2 regions of the Catenulispora sp. MAP12-49 genome follow, and region 1 is predicted to be linked to the other one. Evidence: riboswitches for the same ligand, from Rfam matches in the RefSeq annotation. Region 1 holds a riboswitch; the other holds the start of a gene.

Region 1 (4,861 bases):
TCGTCCAGCAGCAGCACGCCGGCCTGCTGCGCCAGGGCGCGGGCCAGCACCACGCGCTGCCGCTCGCCGCCGGACATCGCCCCGAGCCGCCGGCCGGCGAATCCGGCGAGGTCCAGGCGCTCCAGCGCGCCCTCGGCCACAGCGCGGTCGCTGCGCGACTCGACACCCAGATAGCCCAGGTGCGGGGTACGGCCGAGCAGGACGTACTCGGCGACGGTCATGTCGCCGGGCAGCTGCGGCTGCTGCGGGACGTAGGCGATCAGCCGGGCCCGGTGCTTGGCGGACAGCTTCGCGACCGACTCCCCGCCGACCCGGATGTCGCCCTGGTACGCCAGGATGCCGACGATCGCCTTGAGCAGCGTGGACTTGCCCGCGCCGTTCGGACCGAGCACGGCGTGCCAGGAGCCGGAGGCCACGGCGAGGTCGACCCCGTGCAGGATCGGCTTGTGGTCCAGCCTCACCCGCACCCCGGCGGCCTTGACCGCGCTCACCGGTCCCGCTCCCGCGTCGCCCGCAGGATCACCAGGAAGAACGGCGCCCCGACGAACGAGGTCACCACCCCGATCGGCAGCTCGGCCGGCGCCAGCGCGGTCCGCGCGAGCAGGTCGGCCAGCACCAGGAACGCACCGCCCACCAGCAGGCTCATCGGCAGCAGCAGCCGGTGCCCGGGCCCGGCGACCCGCCGCACGACATGCGGCACCACCAGCCCCACGAAGCCGATGATCCCGCTGACCGCCACCGCCGTCGCGGTCGCCAGCGAGGCCGCGGCCAGCACGATCAGCCGGGTGCGCACCGGGTTCAGGCCGAGCGTGGCGGCCTCGTCATCACCGAGCGCGAGGACGTCCAGATGCCGCGCGTGCACCGTGACGATGAGGACACTGATGACGGCATACGGCAGCGCCAACCGCACCAGCGACCAGTCGGCGGAGGCGAAACTCCCGAACAGCCACGAGTACACCTGCCGCACATCGGTGGTGCTCCGCTGCATGACGAACGCCTGCACCGCCCCGACGAACGAACTGACCGCGACCCCGGCGAGGATGAGCGATGCGGTCCCGCCCCGACCCACGAGCGTGCCGAGCACATAACTGGCCAGCACCCCGCCGAGCGCCCCGACGAACGCGGCCAGCGGCACCGCACCGATCCCCGCCACGGTGTGCTCGGGCCCGCCGCCGTAGACGATGACGAGAGTCGCGGCCATCCCGGCACCGGCGGAGGCCCCGATGGTCCCGGAATCGGAGAGCGGATTGCGGAAGACACCCTGATACGCAGCCCCCGCCTGCGCGAGCAACGCCCCGACCAGCGTGGCCAGGACGACGCGCGGCAGCCGGATCTGGTCCAGCACGCTCTGCTGCACCGGCCCGAGCCCGGTGTGCAGGTCGACGAAGGGCAGCTTGTCCAGCAGCGCCTTGGCGGTGCCGGCGACCGGAAGGCCCGCGGCACCGCCGAGGCTGGAGACCAGGACGGCGAGGAAGAGGACCGCAGTCGCGGCGAGGAGCGCGATGGTCGGGCGAGCGATGGTGAAGCGGGCGAGGCGGCGGCGCGGGGGAGTCAGATCGCTGGTGGTCGCGCGGAGATCAGTCCGGCCGCCGTCGGCCGCCGCCGTCACCTGCCCAGCGTCGACCGCCGCGGCTTCGGCGCCCCCCGCCGCCGCCGCGTCGGCATCCGCGTCCGCTCCCTGCCGCCGCATCGCGGTGGCTCAGCCCTGGGCCTGGTTCACGGCCTTCGAGATCTGCTGCACCAGATCCACCAGGCGCGGGCCCCAGCGGGAGGCGATGTCGTCGTCCATGCCGACGACCGTGCCCTTCGCCGCGTTCTTCACCGCCGGGATCGCGGACCAGCCGGGGCGGGCGGCGACGGTGGCGGAGGTCTGCTGGCAGCACTTGGTGTCGGCCAGGAAGATCAGGTCGGGGGCCGCGGTGACCAGGTACTCGTCGGACAGCTGCGGGTAGCGGCCGCCGGTCTTGTCGGCCGGGTCGGCGATGTTGGTCAGGCCGAACTGGGCGAAGATCGAGCCGATGAAGGTCTTGGAGGTGGCGCTGTAGTTCCCGGGGGTGCCGACCTCGTAGTAGTACTTCAGGGGCGTGGCCGGCTTCTTCGTGGCCGCGATCGCCTCGGTGATCTGCTGCTTCATGCCGGCGACCTCGGTGGCCGCGGCGGCGGTGTGGCCGGTGGCGGCGCCGAGTCCGGTGATCTGGGTGTAGGCGTCGTCCAGAGTGTTCGGGGCGTCGAACCACAGGACCGGGACGTTCAGCTTGCCGAGCTGCTCCACGATCTGCGAGCTGTCGTCGGCGACGACCACCAGATCCGGGTTGTACTTCGCTATCGCCTCGGCGTTCGGCTTGTAGCCGGACAGCGTGGTCTTCGGAGCGCTCGCGGGGAAGTCCGACTGGTCGTCGACCGCCGTGACCTGCGAGCCGGCACCGATGGCGAACAAGTCCTCGGTGGCCGACGGCGACAGCGACACGATCTTCCTCGGCTCGGCCGCCAGCTTCACCGCGCCGTTCTTGGCGGTGATCGTGGCCGGGAAGGCGGCCGCGGACGAGGCGGCGGACGTGGCCGACGTGCTGCCGGAAGCGGCCGGGGCCGACGCCGACTTCGACGACGAACACCCGGCGGCCAGCAGCGCCGAGGCCGCGACGAGGCCGACGGCCACGCGCCGCGTCGAATTGTGCAGACGAGAATGCACGAGGTCAGCTCCTCCGGCTGATCCGCGGTCCCCGCCGCGCGCGCCGACCCAGGCAGGCGTGACGCGCACACAGCCGGACCGCCCCGAACCTCGAGGGCCGAACCTTGGCACATCGCATGAGGCGACCTGGCTCGCTCCCGGCAGGGAGCTCACAGTTGCGGGACAGCGCCGGATTTTCACCGGCTTCGCTGCACACGATGTGGACGGCGCACCGCCGTCGCCCATGACGCTAGCAAGCACTCGGGCACTCGCCTAACGACAAAAGGGGCGACGGCCGGTGATCTGCGCTACTCCAGGGCCTCTGCGCTACTCCAAGGCCTCTGCACTACTCCAAGACCTCTGCGCCGCTTCAAGGCCTCTGCGCTACTTCAGAACCCCCGCGCTGCCTCACGGCCAGACCGGCGCCCGCTTCTCCACGAACGCCCGCACGCCCTCGGCCCGGTCCGCCGAGAACGCCGTGGCCCGCCACGCCCCGTCCTCCACGTCCAGCCCGGCGGCCAGCGGCAGGTCCGCGCCGACCTTCAGCGCGTGCTTGGCGTTGCGCACCCCGATCGGCGAGTTCTTCGCGATCTGCTGCGCCAGCTCCAGCGCCGCCCCGCGGGCCGTCGAGGTCCCCGGCACCCGCCGGTCGACCATCCCGAACCGGTCGGCCTCGTCGGCGTCGATGCGGCGCGCGGTGAAGATCAGGTCCGCGGCGCGGTTCATGCCCACGCGCCGCACCAGCGTCTGCGTCCCGCCGCCGCCGGGGATCACGCCGACCGAGACCTCGGGCAGCCCGAACACCGCGCCGTCGTCGGCCACGATCAGGTCGCAGCCCAGCGCCAGCTCGCAGCCGCCGCCCAGGGCGTAGCCGGAGACCGCGGCGATGACCGGCATCGGCAGCGAGCCGAACGCGCCCCACGTCCGCCGGAACGCCGGCCGGGTGGCGACCAGCTCGGCGTCGCTCATCTGGTTGCGCTCCTTGAGGTCCACGCCGACGCAGAACGCGTGGTTCTTCCCCTCGGCCGCGGGCGGCGCCGACGACACCACGACGGCGCGCACCGCCGGGTCCTCGGCCAGCTCCGGCGCGACGTCCCGGATCGCCGCGGCCATCCCGGTCGAGATGGCGTTCATCGCCGAAGCGCGGTTCAGCACGATCTCCGCGACCACGCCGTTGCCGGACGCCGGGTGCCGCCGCAGGAGTACGCCGTTGTAATCCTTCTCCGATACCTCGTTCATGGTGCCCACAGTATGAGATGGAGGTCAGAAGCCGAACGGGAGCCACGGCGCGATATCGCTCACAAAAGCCCGCGACGCCTCGGCCAGCGCCCCCGGCCGCAGCTCCTCGACCCGACCCGCCCGGCCGAGCGCGGCCAACGCAAAGCCGCCGAGGTAGGCCGACCCGAGCTCGCGCGGCCCGAGCACCAGATCCGCCGGATCCGTGGTCCGCTCGCAGACGGCTCCGGAAGCATCACCGCTGAGCCGCCACCGTCCGGTGTTCCACGGGCAGAACGGATCCGAGACCTCGAACACCGCGTCCACCGGCGCCGCGTACCGCCGCGCCGTCAGGGCCCGGTCCACATCCACGAGCCGCACATACACATCGTCCTGCAGCCGCGGCACCGCCTGCCGGGGATCGGCGAGCAGGAACATCAGCGGGGCGTCGGTCGGCACGTCGGCATGGACCTCGCTGGTCAGGTCGATGTCCAGCAGGAAGCGCCACATCGCGACGGAGGAGGCGAGGTCGCGGCCATAGACCTCCTTCGCGCGCACCTTGCAGTCCGGGCGCGCCGGGTTGTCCCAGTCCTCCTTGATCCGGTAGCGCGCGAAGCCGGCGACCAAGCCGTCGGAGTCCTCGGCGACCACGCACCGCAGCGGGCCGGCCCCGTCGCGCGCGAAGTCGTGGTCGGCCAGCGCCGAGTCGCGCCAGGCGTCGCCGGTGCGCCCCAGCATCCCGGGACGGCCCAGGCGGTTCGCCTCGAAGACCTCCTGGCACCGCTCGTACGCCTGGACCGGATCCGCCATCCGCAGCTGGAACTTGTCGCTGCCGGGCACCGCCGACAGGCCGTTGTCGCCGCGCGGGATGGTCAGGTGGAGCTGCTGGGAGCCCAGTCCGTAGCCGAAGCGGCCGTAGATCGCGGGCTCGGACGCCTCGAGGATCGCGACCGGCGCCCCGCCGTGCTCGTGGAGGCC
Region 2 (4,861 bases), on a different contig from region 1:
GGACCATGCCAGCCATGGTCACACGCCGTTCGAGGGCGGCGCATCAGGGTTCGTCCCCGGGACGTTCCCGGGGACGCCCTCGGGGTCCGGCATCGACCTCAGGAGGACTCGGGCTGCTCGACCAGCTGCGCGATGTACAGCGGCTCCCCGAGCTGGCCGATCAGGTCCAGCTGGGTCTCCAGGTAGTCGATGTGGTGTTCCTCGTCGGCCAGGATCTCCTCGAACAGGTTCGCCGACGTGACGTCCCCGCGCTCGCGCATCAGCTTGATCCCGTTGCGCAGCCGCTCCACCGCGGCGACCTCGACCTTCATGTCGGCCTGGAACATCTCGGTGACGCTGTGGCCGATCTCCAGCGGGAACAGCTTCTGGAAGTTGGGCAGCCCCTCCAGGAAGATGATGCGCTCGGCGAGCTTGTCGGCGTGCTTCATCTCGTCGATGGACTCGCTGCGGGTGTACTCGGCGAGTTTCTTCCAGCCGCGGTTGTCCTGCAGCTTGTAGTGCAGCCAGTACTGGTTGATGGCCGTCAGTTCGGCGGTGAGCTGCTCGTTGAGGAACGCGATGATGTCCTTGTCACCCTGCATGGCGTCCGATATTGCCAGAGCCGCCGACCGGTGGGGTAACGGCGTGTGCGCGGATTGCGCCGAAAGAGGGAGTGCCTGGGCGCGCGGAATCGGGCCGGGACCGGCCGGGGGAGTGGGACTCGGATCAGCCGGTGGAGCGGTCCGCGATCAGCCCAGGGCGGGCAGCGCGGCCGGGCAGTGCGGCGCGTGCTGGAAGACCGGGGTCGCGGTGCGTGCCGCGGGGACCGGGACCGGAGCCGGCTTGTGGGCCGGAGCGTGGACCGGAGTCCTCTCCGGCAGCCGCTCGGCCTCGGGCATGGCCTCCGGCGGCGCCGAGTCCGCGACCCGCGCTGCGGCCAGCAGGCAGCTCAGCCGCTTCACGCACGTCCCGCACGCCGAACCCGCGCCGGTGGCCTTGCGGACCTGCTTGACGGACTTGGCGCCGAGCGCGACGGCAGCGTCCACCTCGGCGGTGGTGACCGCGTGGCATATGCAGGCGTACAAGCGGGGCTCCGGCTGTCTGCGAGGTCGCCAGCGGCGATCGATCGGTACTTAGGGGAGCCTAAGCTACCTATCGCCCGCTGCCAAGTCCCCGCGGTACGTGCCGTGCACCACATCTGGGACGATGGTCTCCATGGGGCAGCCGGGATCAGGGGTGGACACAGACGCCGGGACGGCGCGGGCTGACGAGCGGCTCCCTCCCGGCCAGCGCATGCAGCGCGGCGAGTGGCCGGTGCTGCACTACGGCCCCGTGCCCCGCTTCAAGCCCGCGAGCTGGGACTTCCGGGTCACCGGGGCCACCGCCGACGGCGAGGAGGCGGTCTGGTTCCACGAGGAGTTCGGCGCGCTGCCCACCGTCGAGGTGATCGCCGACTTCCACTGCGTCACCAAGTTCACGATGCTCGACGCCTCCTGGCGCGGCGTCTCCGGCCGCACCATCGTCGATCTGGCGCCGCCGGCCCCGGACGCGACGCACGTCACCGTCTGGGCCGAGTACGGCTACAGCTCGAACCTGCGCCTGGAGGACCTGCTCCGCGAGGACGTCGTGTTCGCCACCCACCACGACGGCGCGCCCCTGACCCCCGAGCACGGGTTCCCGCTGCGGCTGATCCTGCCGCACCGGTACGCCTGGAAGGGGCCCAAGTGGGTCCGGGGCATCGAGTACCTCACCGAGGACCGCCGCGGGTTCTGGGAGGAGCGCGGGTACCACAACATCGGCGACCCGTGGGAGGAACAGCGGTACTCCTATCAGGAGGACCCGGGGGACGGGCCTCCGCTGTAGTCCGGCGCCAGTCAGCCGGCCGTCAGACAGCTGGCCGCCCGTCAGCCGGCCGTCAGTCAGCTGGTCGCCGGTCAGCTGGTCCGGATCCGGCGCAGCACGGCCCGCCACAGCGACCCGGCGGGCCGCCCGAGCGTGCGGAGCGGCTCCTGGGGGTCGGGCGTGTCGCGTTGCTCACCCCGCGCCGGCGCGAACGCGCCGCCGTCCAGCTCGTATTCACCCAGGACACGGGGTCTGCGCCGTCGCTCGCTCACCCTCCCATTGAGGGATACATCCGGACATCGCGCCACCCGGCGCCGCCTGGACGCGGTTTGACGGCCGGTGATCGCTGCGGGATGCTGCACGCGGGACGGTCGGCAGGAATCCGGTGCGAATCCGGAGCGGTCCCGCCACTGTGATCAGGGAGTGCCTCCCGCTTGAGATGCCACTGGAACATCAGTGTTCTGGGAAGGCCGGGCAGGCGCGCGGATCTGAGAGTCAGGAGACTACGACCGCCCCAGGCACGCCGCCCCCGCGGCGTGTTCTCTTGAGGAGACCTGTCGGGCGTGGATACCCGTGAGGAGCTGATCCGGCGTGCCGCCGTACCCGTTCACCGCCGTCGTCGGTCTCGACGACCTGCGGCTGGCCCTGCTGCTCAACGCCGTGTCCCCGGCGGTCGGCGGCGTGCTCGTCCGCGGCGAGAAGGGCACCGCCAAGTCGACCATCGTGCGCGCCCTGGCCGCGGTGCTGCCGCAGATCGCGGTGGTCCCCGGCTGCCGGTTCTCCTGTGACCCCGCGGCCCCCGACCCGGCCTGCCCGGACGGCCCGCACGCGGTGCCCGGCCAGGGCGCTCCGGCCGCCGCCGCGGCCCAGTCACGCCCGGCCCGCCTGATCGAACTCCCGGTCGGCGCCACCGAGGACCGCCTCGTGGGCTCCCTGGACCTGGAGAAGGTCCTGGCCTCCGGCGTCGCCGCTTACGAACCCGGCCTGCTGGCCGCCGCCCACCGCGGCCTGCTGTACGTCGACGAGGTCAACCTCCTGCACGACCATCTCGTGGACCTGCTCCTGGACGCGGCCGCGATGGGCGTCGCCCACGTCGAGCGCGAAGGCGTCTCGATCAGCCACGCCGCCCGCTTCCTGCTGGTCGGCACCATGAACCCCGAAGAGGGCGAGCTGCGCCCGCAGCTGCTGGACCGTTTCGGCCTGACCGTCGAGGTCCGCGCCAGCCGCGAGCCGGCCGAACGCGCCGAGGTTGTCCGCCGCCGCCTGGCCTACGAGGCCGACCCCGAGGGCTTCGCAGCGGCCTGGGAGCAGGCGGACAAGGAGACGGCCGCACGCATCGAGGCGGCGCGTGCGCTGCTGCCCGCGGTGCGGCTGCCGGACTCCGAACTGCTGCGCATCACCCGCATCTGCGCGGCCTTCGAGGTCGACGGGATGCGCGCGGACCTGGTGACGGCACGCGCCGCGACGGCGCTCGCGGCGTGGGCCGGGCGCGACGTCGTGATCGCCGAGGACGTGCGGCAGGCGGCGACACTGGCCCTGCCGCACCGCCGGCGGCGGCATCCCTTCGACGCGCCGGGCCTGGACGAGGAGCGGCTGGACGAGGCCATGGACGACGGGGATGAGGATCCTGATCCCGGTCCCGGCTCCGGCGGGCCCGACGGCGGCGGGCCCGACGGCGGCGGCTCGGGTGGTCCCGACGGCGGTGATACTTCCGGCGGCCCGTCCAACAGTGCCGAGTCAGAGCCCTCTGCAGGCGCCTCACCCGGAGAGTCATCCGCTGAGCAGAAGCAGACGTCCGGCTCCTCGCGCGACCAGGCACCCACCGCGCCCAGCGAGCCCTTCAAAGCCCGCCTGTTACAGGTCGAGGGCGTCGGCACCGGCGCCGAGGGCCGCCGCTCCCGCGCCCGCGCCACCGGCGGCCGCTCGGTCGGCGCCCGCCCCGGCGCGCGCGGTCTCCATCTGATCGCGACCGTCCACGCCGCCGCGCCCCAGCAGGTCGCCCGAGGCCGTCGCGAAGGCGCGCTGCGCCTGCGCTCCGAAGACCTCCGCGAGCCGATTCGCGAGGGCCGGGAAGGCAATCTCGTCCTGTTCGTCGTGGACGCCTCGGGTTCCATGGCCGCCCGCCAGCGCATGGCGGCCGTCAAGGGCGCGATCCTCTCGCTCCTCCTGGACGCCTATCAGCGCCGCGACAAGGTCGGCCTGGTCACCTTCCGCGGCCGCGGCGCCGAGGTCGCGCTGCCGCCCACCTGGTCGGTCGACGCCGGCGCCGCCCGCCTCACCTCGCTGCCCACCGGCGGCCGCACCCCGCTGGCCGCCGGTCTGCTCCAGGCCGCCGACGTCCTGCGGGTCGAGCGCATGCGCGATCCGAATCGGCGCCCGCTCGTCCTGATCGTCACCGACGGCCGCGCGACACAGGCCTCGCACTCCAAGGACCCCCTGGCCGACACCCGCCGCGCCGCCGCCCACCTGCTCCAGGCCGTCGCGGCCCTCGGCGGCACCGCCGTCGTCGTGGACTGCGAAGCCGGGCCGGTGCGCCTGGGGCTGGCCGCGCGCCTGGCCGCCGACCTCGGCGCCGACCACATGCCCCTCACCGACCTCGCCGCCGACGCACTCACCGCGGCGGTGCACGGCAACCGACCCCGTTCCGACCGGAAGGCCGCCTGATGCCGCAGGGCCAGCCCACATCCGTCCCCGACGACGGCCTCACCACGCGCCAGCGCCGCAACCGGCCGCTGACGATCGTGCACACCGGCCCCGGCAAGGGGAAGTCCACCGCCGCCTTCGGCCTGGCCCTGCGCGGCTGGAACCAGGGCTGGCCGATCGGGGTGTTCCAGTTCGTCAAGTCCGCCAAGTGGCGCATCGGCGAGGAGACGGCGCTCAAGGCGCTCGGCGAGCTGCACGAGCGCAGCGGCGTCGGCGGTCCCGTGGACTGGCACAAGATGGGCGAGGGCTGGTCCTGGATCCAGCGCGATCTGCACAGCGACCCCGAGCTCCAGGCCGACAACGCCCGCGCCGGCTGGGAGCGGATCAAGGCCGATCT

What was found. A riboswitch is a leader RNA that binds a small molecule or an ion and turns the genes downstream of it on or off. The one in region 1 is predicted to bind cobalamin.
Region 2: linked by a shared signal. The riboswitch ahead of ABIA35_RS19140 (putative cobaltochelatase) and the one ahead of ABIA35_RS03360 (ABC transporter substrate-binding protein) in region 1 are both predicted to bind cobalamin.

Annotation. Positions count from the first base shown of each region.
Region 1 is NZ_JBGCCP010000001.1:712,565-717,425, reverse strand. Features, by position in the region: gene ABIA35_RS03370 (ABC transporter ATP-binding protein) at 1-491, opposite strand, end outside; gene ABIA35_RS03365 (FecCD family ABC transporter permease) at 488-1,690, opposite strand; gene ABIA35_RS03360 (ABC transporter substrate-binding protein) at 1,700-2,689, opposite strand; cobalamin riboswitch at 2,795-2,920, opposite strand; gene ABIA35_RS03355 (enoyl-CoA hydratase/isomerase family protein) at 3,077-3,907, opposite strand; gene ABIA35_RS03350 (GNAT family N-acetyltransferase) at 3,932-4,861, opposite strand, start outside.
Region 2 is NZ_JBGCCP010000009.1:198,255-203,115, reverse strand. Features, by position in the region: gene ABIA35_RS19165 (sensor histidine kinase) at 1-7, opposite strand, end outside; gene bfr (bacterioferritin) at 99-581, opposite strand; gene ABIA35_RS19155 ((2Fe-2S)-binding protein) at 729-1,064, opposite strand; gene ABIA35_RS19150 (sulfite oxidase-like oxidoreductase) at 1,195-1,842, shown strand; gene ABIA35_RS19145 (hypothetical protein) at 1,914-2,093, opposite strand; cobalamin riboswitch at 2,199-2,325, shown strand; gene ABIA35_RS19140 (putative cobaltochelatase) at 2,413-4,485, shown strand; gene cobO (cob(I)yrinic acid a,c-diamide adenosyltransferase) at 4,485-4,861, shown strand, end outside.